Regions from separate parts of the Azoarcus sp. KH32C genome, predicted to be linked through region 2. Evidence: riboswitches for the same ligand, from Rfam matches in the RefSeq annotation. Region 2 holds a riboswitch; each other region holds the start of a gene.

Region 1 (3,272 bases), 1.6 Mb from region 2:
CGCCGAGTCGTGGAGGTAGAATCGTGTCCTCGGATGCATATCGACACGGAGACAGCATGCCCCGCCACACCAAGATCGTCGCCACCCTCGGTCCCGCCTCGACTGATCCGCAAGTCCTCGAACGCATGGTGCATGCCGGCATCGACGTCGTGCGGATGAATTTTTCGCATGGCAAGGCGGAAGACCACATCGCGCGGGCAGCGGCGATTCGCGAAGCGGCGGCGCGGTGCGGACGCTCGGTCGGCATCCTCGGCGACCTGCAGGGGCCGAAGATCCGCGTCGGCAAGTTCGCCGGCGACCGCGTGCATCTGCAAAAGGACGCCCCCTTCATTCTCGATGCCCGATGCGAGCTGGGCGACATCGGCCGCGTCGGCCTCGACTACAAGAACCTGCCGAAGGACGTCAAGGCGGGCGATGTGCTGCTGCTCGACGACGGGCGCCTCAAGCTCGTCGTCGATCGCGTCATCGGCCACGAGATCCACACGACGGTGCGCGTGGGCGGCGAACTGTCCAACAACAAGGGCATCAACCGCCAGGGCGGCGGCCTGACCGCGCCGGCACTGACCGCGAAGGACATGGACGACATCAAGACGGCCGCCGAGATCGGCGTCGATTTCGTTGCGGTCTCTTTCCCGAAGAGCGCGGCCGACATGTACATGGCGCGCCAGCTGCTGCGTGCCGCGGGTTCCGAGGCGCTGCTGATCGCGAAGATCGAGCGCACCGAGGCGGTGGCCAACCTCGACGAGATCCTCGACGCCTCGGACGGCATCATGGTCGCGCGCGGTGACCTCGCGGTCGAAGTCGGCGACGCCGCGGTGCCGGCGCTGCAAAAGAAGATGATCCGCGCCGCACGCGACCGCAACAAGCTCACGATCACGGCGACGCAGATGATGGAGTCGATGATCACGAGTCCGGTGCCGACGCGCGCCGAAGTCTCGGACGTCGCCAACGCGGTGCTCGACGGCAGCGATGCGGTGATGCTGTCGGCGGAGACCGCCTCCGGCAAGTACCCGGTCGAGGTCGTCGAGGCGATGAGCCGGGTCTGCCTCGAAGCGGAGAAGTCTTCGGACGTCACGCTGGATCGCGACGTCCTCGACCGCGTCTTCACGCGCATCGACCAGTCGATCGCGATGGCCGCGATCTGGACCGCCTGGCACCTCAAGGTGAAAGCCATCGCCTCGCTGACCCAGACCGGCTCGACGGCGCTGTGGATGAGCCGTCTGAACAGCGGCGTGCCGATCTATGCGCTGACCCCGGAAGCCTCGGCCCGCAACCAGATGACGTTGTACCGTGAGGTCTTCCCGCTGCTGATGTCGCAGACGCATCAGGACCGCGACGTGCTGCTGTGGGAAGCCGAGCAGATCCTGCTCGACCAGGGCGTCGTCGAGCGCGGCGACCTGATCGTGCTGACCATCGGCGAGCCGATCGGCACCTCGGGCGGCACGAACACGCTGAAGATCGTACGCGTGGGCGAGCATCCGGCGCCGCATCTCACCGAGCAATAAGCTCCGCGGTCCGCGCGCGGCTGCTACACTGCCGCGCTCGACCAGACATTGCCTCCGGGTGCCTGCCATCGGCAGGAGAATCGGAAATGCGGTGAGGCGCCTTCGAAAGATCGCGCCGATTCCGCAACGTGCCCAACGCTGTGAGGGGGACCGCCGCCGCAACATGCCACTGCCCGTCCGGGCGGGAAGGCGCGGCGCGGGACGAACCCGAGTCAGAAGACCGGCCCGGAGGCACATTGCGGCAGGCAGGCCCGCCTGTCGCCCACCGTGCTTCAGAAGGGGAATCCATGAACGGCACACACCCGGGCCACCAGGCTCATCACCACTTCGACGACGCCGAGCGCGCGACCGTCTATCGCAACATCCTCGCGCGGCGCGACGTCCGCGGCCAGTTCCTGCCCAATCCGGTTGCCGACGACATGCTCGCTCGCATCCTCACCGCGGCCCACTTCGCGCCCTCGGTCGGCTTCATGCAGCCATGGAGCTTCGTCGTGATCCGCGACATGGCCGTCAAGCAGCAGGTGCATGCCGCCTTCGCCGAGGCCAATGCCGAAGCGGCGCAGATGTTCGAAGGCAAGCAGCGCGAGGTGTACTCCGGCCTGCGCCTGCAAGGCATCCTCGAAGCGCCCGTGAATCTCTGCATCACCTGCGACCGCGACCGCGCCGGCCCGGTCGTCATCGGACGCACGCACATCAAGGCGATGGACCTCTACAGCACGGTCTGCGCGGTGCAGAACCTGTGGCTCGCGGCGCGCGCCGAGGGCCTCGGCGTCGGCTGGGTCAGCATCTACCGCCAGGCACGCATCCGCGAGATCCTCGGCCTGCCCCAACGCATCATTCCGGTCGCCTACCTGTGCGTCGGACACGTCAGCCATTTCCTCGACCAGCCCGAACTGCAGACCGCCGGATGGCGTCCGCGCCTCCCGCTCGACGAGCTCGTGCACTTCGACGGCTGGGGCGGTGCGGCACCCGAAGGCGAAGGGCTTCGGCAAGCCCTCAGGCAAGCGCAACATCGCGCCGCACAAGGCATTCCGCCTATCTGAGGAGGTGAGTTAACCCCGCGTTGAGAGAGGCCGACTCGTCGTCCGCGGCAAGCGCGCCCTCACCTGCGCATCCCTACCGGCGGGCTACTCCGAAGGAACCATCGGCCTGAAGGACGCTCCAATTAAAGCCAACAAACTCGGTTTCGGTTCGGGCATGCCGGACGACCGCGAGATTCCCGTCACCGGACGTGTTGATGCGGCAACGCAGGCGGAGTTGCTCAAGTAAGGTAACCCCCTCCAACCCCGTCTGTGGCGGCCGCGATGGCCCGGAGCGAGCTCCGGGCCATTTTCTTGTGCGCCGCCATGCCGCGCGCGAAGCCCATCGGGTGCCGACTGACGTTAAAATGCGCAGTTAGTCGCACAAAGTTGTGCCAGAAAACCAATCGGAGAAGTCCCATGCCCCTCGTTTCCATGCGCCAGCTGCTCGATCACGCCGCCGAAAACGGCTACGGCTTGCCGGCGTTCAACGTCAATAATCTGGAACAGGTCCAGGCGATCATGGAAGCCGCGGCCGAACTCGACAGCCCCGTGATCATGCAGGCTTCGGCCGGCGCGCGGAAATACGCCGGCGAAGCCTTCCTGCGCCACTTGATCGACGCCGCCGTCGAAGCCTACCCGCATATCCCGGTCGTGATGCACCAAGACCACGGCCAGTCGCCCGCGATCTGCCAAGCTGCGATCCGCTCGGGCTTCTCGAGCGTCATGATGGATGGCTCCCTGATGG
Region 2 (3,272 bases):
CCGCGCGAGCTGTGCGTCGATCCGCTCGATCAGCACGCCGGTGAAGAGATACACCGGAACGACCGCGATCTGTGTCATGCCGAGGCGCACCTGCCGTTGCACGGCCGTCTCGATCCGCGGCCAGGTCACGCCGGTGAAGGCGAGGTCGACCAGCTCGTGGTCCGTGGCCTCGAACACCCAGCGCGCCATCTTCGCAAGCTCGCCGTTCGCGCCGGCATCCGACGACCCGCGGCCCAGCAGGATCACGCCCGTCGTGCAGGGATCGGGCACATGCAGCTCGTGCATCAGGCCGTCGAGTCGGCCCATCAGCACGTCGAAGATCTCGCGTCCCATGCCGAGGTGGCGAGTGCATTCGAACGCGACGGCGGGATGACGTTCGCGCGCGTGCTCGATCGCGGCCGGGATCTCCATCTTCACGTGGCCTGCCGCATTCAGAATGAAGGGGATCACGATCACGCGCTTCGCCCCCGCGGCCGCGCGATCGAGCCCGCCGTCGAGCAGCACGTCGGCGTACTCGATGAAGCAGGCCTCGATGCGCCACTGCGGGCGGCGCGCGCGCCACTCGGCGGCAAAGCGCTCGATCTCGTCGTTGCCCGCGCGGTTGCGCGAGCCGTGGCCGACCAGCAGGATCGTGGTGTCGTTCTTCATGATGCGTTTTCCGTGACGGTGGCCCGGCGGAAGCGGTGGCTGAAGCTCGGGTCGTAGAGTTTGGAACGGGCGATCTCGGGCCAGTCGCGCGCGCCCAGCGCCGGGCTCGCGATGATCATGGCCTGCGAGGCGATCTTCTCCGCCTGGCACTTCTTCTTGATGTCGGCGAGCGTGCCGCGGACGATCTTCTCCTCGCCCGGCCAGCTCGCCTTCTGCACGACGAGGAGCGGCGCATCCTCCGGCCAGCCGGCGCGGCGCAGCGCGTCCTGCACCTCGTGCAGCAGCGTGATCGACAGGAAGATGCACAGCGTCGTGCGGTGCGCCGCGAGCGCGTCGAGCTCTTCGCCCGCGGGCATCGGCGTGCGGCCGGCGACGCGGGTCAGGATCACGGTTTGCGTCACTTCGGGAAGCGTCAGCGTTTCACCGGCCGCCGCGGCCGAGGCCAGTGCGGAGGACACGCCCGGCACGACCTTCCACGGCACGCCCGCCGCATCGAGCAGCCGCGTCATCTCGACCAGAGCCCCATAGAGGCCCGGATCGCCGGTCTGCAGGCGCACGACGGTCTCGCAGCGCGATGCGGCATCGATCAGCCAAGCGCTCATTTCCTCGAGCGTCATGTCCTTCGAGTCGCGGATCGCGCAGCCTTCCGGCGCGTAGAGGGTCGCCGCCTGGTCGACGAGCGAGCCCGCGAACAGGATGCCGCCCGCCTGTTCGAGCAGGCGGCGGCCTTTAACGGTGATGAGGTCCGGATCGCCCGGACCGGCGCCGACGAACCAGACGGTTCCGGGCGCACGTTCGGAATGCATAACGACTCCCCACGAGTGCGTGACAAACGCGCTCCGGAGAGTGGAGACGACGGACGGGTCGCGAGCGACACGGTCCGGTCGGAAACTTGTGGCTGGGTCGATGAGGCGAAGCGGGCGGGCCTGAGCCCGTGGCGGACGCGATCGGATTCCAGTCGGCAAGCCCACACCCCGGGGCACACGAAACTGCATACTCGATCGGGCCGGTCTTCTGGCTTGCCTTCTCCCGGACTCCGCCGCCTTCCCGAGCGCAAGGCTCAGTGGCGTGTGGTGGATCCGTCAGGCTTACAGCAGCGGGGGCTGCGCCGGACTGGTCGGGGGAGCGTGTCCCCGAACGTCACCGGACTTCCCGTTTCACCCCTCCACGCGGTCGCATGGCGGGGAACCCGGATCGAAACAGCTGTGAGCATAGCGATCACCTTTCCGCAACGCAAGCTGCCCTTACGGAAGGTCTTCAAGGTCTTACTTCGCCTCGGACAGATTGCTGCAGTGCACACTGGGTGGCGTATGCAGAAGGCGTTCCATGGCGCCGAATCTACGGTTATGCTGGCAACGATGAAGACTGCTCATACCGGGATGTCATTAATGCCAACAGTGCCTCGAGTCAGTGCAGTACCTCTTTATCTGTCGCGCACCTATCATTGGGCCTATCTTGACCGCCGGACGCTGCCCTGGCTAGACCGTTCGCTCGTCGTTTCGGCGATCCTGTGGGGCAATGCGGGGCGCCTGATGCAGGCGGCAGCGGAGGAGTTCCAGGCCGGCCAGCGGCTGCTGCAGGCGGCCTGCGTCTACGGGCCGTTCTCGCGCATGCTGGCCGAACAAGTCGGCGGTGAAGGCGACCTCGAAGTCATCGACGTCGCGCCGATTCAGGTTGCCAATGTGCGCCGCAAGCTCGACGGCCTGCCTCAGGCGCAGGCGCGGCAAGGCGATCTCGCCGCGCCCGATACCGTCGACGCCGCGGCCTACGATGCCGTGTGCTGCTTCTTCCTGCTGCACGAAGTGCCTCCCATCGAGCGTGCATGCATCGTGCACAACCTGCTGGGCGCGGTGCGGCCGGGCGGCAAGATCGTCTTTGTGGACTACCACCGCACGCATCCCTGGCATCCGCTGCGGCCGATCATGGCCCAGGTGTTCCGCTGGCTCGAGCCTTTCGCCGATTCCTTGCTCGACACGGACATCCCGGCACTGTCTGCGCATTCGGGCGACTTCGAATGGAAAAAGACCACCTTGTTCGGTGGTCTTTATCAGAAGCTCGTGGGGGTGCGGCGCGGTTGAGCCGCACCGTGACACGAAGGCTTATTCGCTGCGCGAACCCGGCTTCGCGTTGAAGAGCGCTGGGCGGGGTGCCGGACGGCGTCCGGCGTCCGAGCGGGGCTGCTGCTGACGCGGTGCCTCGGCCGAACGCGGGGCCCGGTTGGCGCCGGCTTCCTGCTGGCGCGGCGCGTGGTTGCCGTTCGTCTGGCCGTTGCGCGCATTGCGATTACCTTGGGCTTCGCCATTGCGGGCCGGACGGTTCGCAGCATTGCCACCCTCGGCCTGTCCGCCCTGCCGTGCCGGCTGGCGGTTCGCGCCGTGGCTTTGCGCGCGCGGGGCCGGACGTTCCGTCTGCGGCTGGCGCGGCGTGCGGCTGTCGTTGCGACGACCCGATTGGCGCGGATCGCGTGCCGGGCGCGAGGCGTCGTCGCCCGGATCGGGCGCGTGCGTCACGAATTCCGGCACTGGCGTGCGCTCGATGCTGCGCTTGATCAGGCGCTCGATCGACGTCAGATAGGACTTCTCCTCGCTGTCGACGAAGGAGATCGCCTTGCCGCTGGAACCGGC
Region 3 (3,272 bases), on a different replicon from region 2:
TGTAGCGGGCGAGCACGATGAGGTCGGTGCCGGTCTCGGCGGCGATCTCCATCAGGCGGGCTTCCTGCGAGGCCTTCGTCTCCGGGGTCACCGGCAGGTGATGAAAGGGGATGCCGTGCCACTCAGCGAGCGGGCGCAGATCGGGATGGTTCGACACGATCGCCGGCACGTCCATCTTCAGCTCGCCGGTGCGATGCCGGTACAGCAGATCGTCCAGGCAATGGTCGAACTTCGACACCATCAGCAGCACCTTCGGGCGCGCCAGGGTGTCGTGCATTTCCCATTCGAAGTCCTCTTCGGCCTGCGGCAGTTCCTCGCCGAAGACGCGCTTGAGCTCGTCGAATGACGGTGTGCGCTCGGGGGTCGTCGAAAACACCGTCCGCACGAAGAAGCGCCCGGTCAGGATGTCGTCGAACTGGGCCATCTCCATGATGTAGCAGTGGCGCTCGGCGAGAAAAGTCGAAATGCGCGAGACCGTGCCGATCACGCCCTTGCAGCTCGCTTTGAGTACGTAGATGTTCTTGCCTTCCGTCATGACTGACATTGCGTGTCTCCTGAATCCACCACAGAAGAATCTAATCTTCCGGCTGATCGTCGCTTGCCTGATTGGGACAGTCTGCAGCCAGCGCACGACATCCGTCGTCGCGGCGGATCGCGCAGGGGGAGATCCGAAAATCTGCTGTATATTTTTTGGCGGCCCAGGCACAAGCAGACAATTGGAGACGGATATGGGTGACAAAGCGCGCCAAGCCCCGCGCAGCTTCGACAGCGGCTTACGACATAGCAATCAGGCCTACTTGCAGGGCCAATTGTCCGACGATGCGCACCCGCCCATCTGTCGCCGGATCGCGTTCGTGCTGCTCGAACATTTTTCGATGATGGCCTTCACCGGCGCCGTCGACGCGATCGTGACGGCCAACCTGGTCAGCCACAAGCCGCTCTATCGCTTCGAAACGTACGCCCTGGAGGGGGCCACGGTGCGCAGTGACCTGGGCATCAACATTTCGGTCGATGGAGCCCTGCCCGCGCTGGACGCCAACGATCTCGACATCCTGATCATCTGCGGCGGCTTCCGCTCGAAGCTGGAACCCGGACGTCCGGTCCTCGAAAAGCTGCGCGAGGTGGCGAGGCGCCGGGTGATCCTGGGCAGCCTGTGGAACGGCAGCTACCTGCTTGCACACGCAGGCCTGTTGGACGGCTATTCCTGCACCGTGCATCCGGACAGCCGCGCCGGCCTCGAGGAGCTGCGCCCGCAGGTCAGGCTCCTGCCGAATCCATTCGTGATCGACCGCGATCGCATCTCGTCCGCCGGGGCCAACAGCGCCCTGGGCATGATGCTCGCGGTGATCCGGCATCACCACGGCGAGGAGATGGTGCGTGGCATCGAGGAGATCCTCTCCTGCGACCGGACGCTCGACGATCTGCCTGACAGTCCGATGCCGACCCTGGTGGATAACCCGACCTTTCCCGATGTGCTTCAAAACGTGCTGCAGCTGATGAAGAGCAATATCGAGGAGCCCTTGAGCATTGACGATCTGGCGCTCCACGCAAAGACCTCGCGGCGCCAGATCGATCGTCTGTTCCAGCGCTACATGAACACGACGCCGTCACGCTACTACCTCGAAACCCGCCTCACTCGCGCACGGCGCCTGCTGCAGCAGACCAACGAGCCGATTACCACCGTTGCGATCGCCTGCGGCTTCACGAGCGCCCCCCATTTCAGTCGCTGCTACCGCGAGTTCTTCGGCATGTCACCTTCGCAAGTCGGCCGTAGGCGTCCCTGAAACGCTTCCCAAACGACTTTGGCGGTGGATATACTTTGATGATGGGTGCCTGCCTCCACGGTCGTGGAGCGGGTGAAACGGGAAGCCGGTGACTCTTGGACGACAAGACATTCCGGCGCAGCCCCCGCTGCTGTAAGCCTGACGACTCCGCCTCAAGCCACTGTGCAATGCACGGGAAGGCGGCCGGAGAAGACTGAGGGCAAGCCAGAAGACCGGCCCAGATGAATTGTTGCGATTCCCCGGGGTAACGGGAATGCATCTGATGACTGGCACCCGGTCCGTCTGTCCACCGCCATTCTTCCGACCTGCAAGACCTTTCCCCTCCGTACACCGTTTCGCTGTTTACCGGAGCTCTCCATGCTTTACCACGGTGGCCGCGTCATTGCCGCGTCCCTTCAATACGGCATTCCTCCCGCGGAATGGCTCGACCTTTCGACCGGCATCAACCCGCGCGGCTGGCCGGTGCCGAGCTTGTCGCCGGCCTGTTGGCAGCGCCTGCCGGAAGAGGATGACGGTCTCGAAGCCGCCGCAGCAACGTATTACGGCAGCGCGCGCCTGCTGCCTGTGCCGGGGTCGCAGGCCGCCATCCAGACGCTGCCCTCTCTCTTCCCGCGGGCCTCGGTGGCCGTCTTGGGACCGCTCTACAACGAGCATCCCCAGGCCTGGACGAAGGCCGGGCACGAGGTCCGGCACATGGCATATGCCGATCTGGCGCAAGCGCTCGAAGCCGAAACTCCGGTTGTCGTCTTATGCAATCCGAACAACCCGACCGCCGGGTCGCATCCGCGCCCCGCCATCCTGGGCGCAGCCAAGGAGCTCCAAGGTCGGGGCGGCTGGCTGGTGGTGGATGAGGCTTTCGCCGACCCTCTGCCCGCGGATAGCGTTGCCGCCCTGGCCGGCAGTGCGGAGGCACCCAACCTGATCGTGCTGCGTTCTCCGGGGAAATTCTTCGGCCTGGCCGGCGCGCGGGTGGGTTTCGCATTCGCCGCGCGGGAAATCCTTGTCCGGCTACGCGAGATCATCGGCCCCTGGGCCGTCGCCGGGCCGTCCCGTGAGGTCACCAAGCAGGCGCTTGCCGATCGCAAGTGGCAGGCAGAGACGCGAGAGACGCTTTTGGCCGAGGGGCGGCGCCTGCAGCAACTCCTGGCGCCGCTCGGCCAGGTCGCCGGAACGCCGCTGTTCGCCACGGTCACGACCGACCGGGCCCATTCGCTGGTCAAGCACTTTGCCGAACGGGCCATTCTCGTCCGCCATTACGATCCTCAGCCGCTGGTTCGATTCGGGCTGCCGGCCAACGAGATCGACTGGCAGCGCCTCGCCGTGGCAATTTCGGAATGGCGGTAAGCAGGTCGAACATGAGCCCGTCTTGAGGCGACGCCCTTCAGAGAGGGCATCGCCTCGCGGACCCGACTGATGTTGGCTAGATCTTCGTCACGAACGTGCGCGCATGGTAGAGCGGCACCAGACTCAACGCGAAAATGACGATCA

The links. Region 2 has a riboswitch for cobalamin ahead of cobM (precorrin-4 C(11)-methyltransferase). Riboswitches for the same ligand answer to the same signal wherever they lie in the genome.
Region 1: another riboswitch for cobalamin. It lies ahead of bluB (5,6-dimethylbenzimidazole synthase); the one in region 2 lies ahead of cobM (precorrin-4 C(11)-methyltransferase).
Region 3: another riboswitch for cobalamin. It lies ahead of cobD (threonine-phosphate decarboxylase CobD); the one in region 2 lies ahead of cobM (precorrin-4 C(11)-methyltransferase).

What each region holds. Positions count from the first base shown of each region.
Region 1 is NC_020516.1:1,063,699-1,066,970, reverse strand. Features, by position in the region: gene pyk (pyruvate kinase) at 57-1,505, shown strand; cobalamin riboswitch at 1,545-1,749, shown strand; gene bluB (5,6-dimethylbenzimidazole synthase) at 1,793-2,548, shown strand; gene fba (class II fructose-bisphosphate aldolase) at 2,945-3,272, shown strand, end outside.
Region 2 is NC_020516.1:4,584,396-4,587,667, reverse strand. Features, by position in the region: gene AZKH_RS20615 (sirohydrochlorin chelatase) at 1-648, opposite strand, end outside; gene cobM (precorrin-4 C(11)-methyltransferase) at 645-1,454, opposite strand; cobalamin riboswitch at 1,635-1,856, opposite strand; gene rquA (rhodoquinone biosynthesis methyltransferase RquA) at 2,037-2,726, shown strand; gene AZKH_RS20600 (DEAD/DEAH box helicase) at 2,748-3,272, opposite strand, start outside.
Region 3 is NC_020548.1:220,591-223,862, forward strand. Features, by position in the region: gene purU (formyltetrahydrofolate deformylase) at 1-535, opposite strand, end outside; gene AZKH_RS23840 (GlxA family transcriptional regulator) at 729-1,784, shown strand; cobalamin riboswitch at 1,811-2,020, shown strand; gene cobD (threonine-phosphate decarboxylase CobD) at 2,142-3,128, shown strand.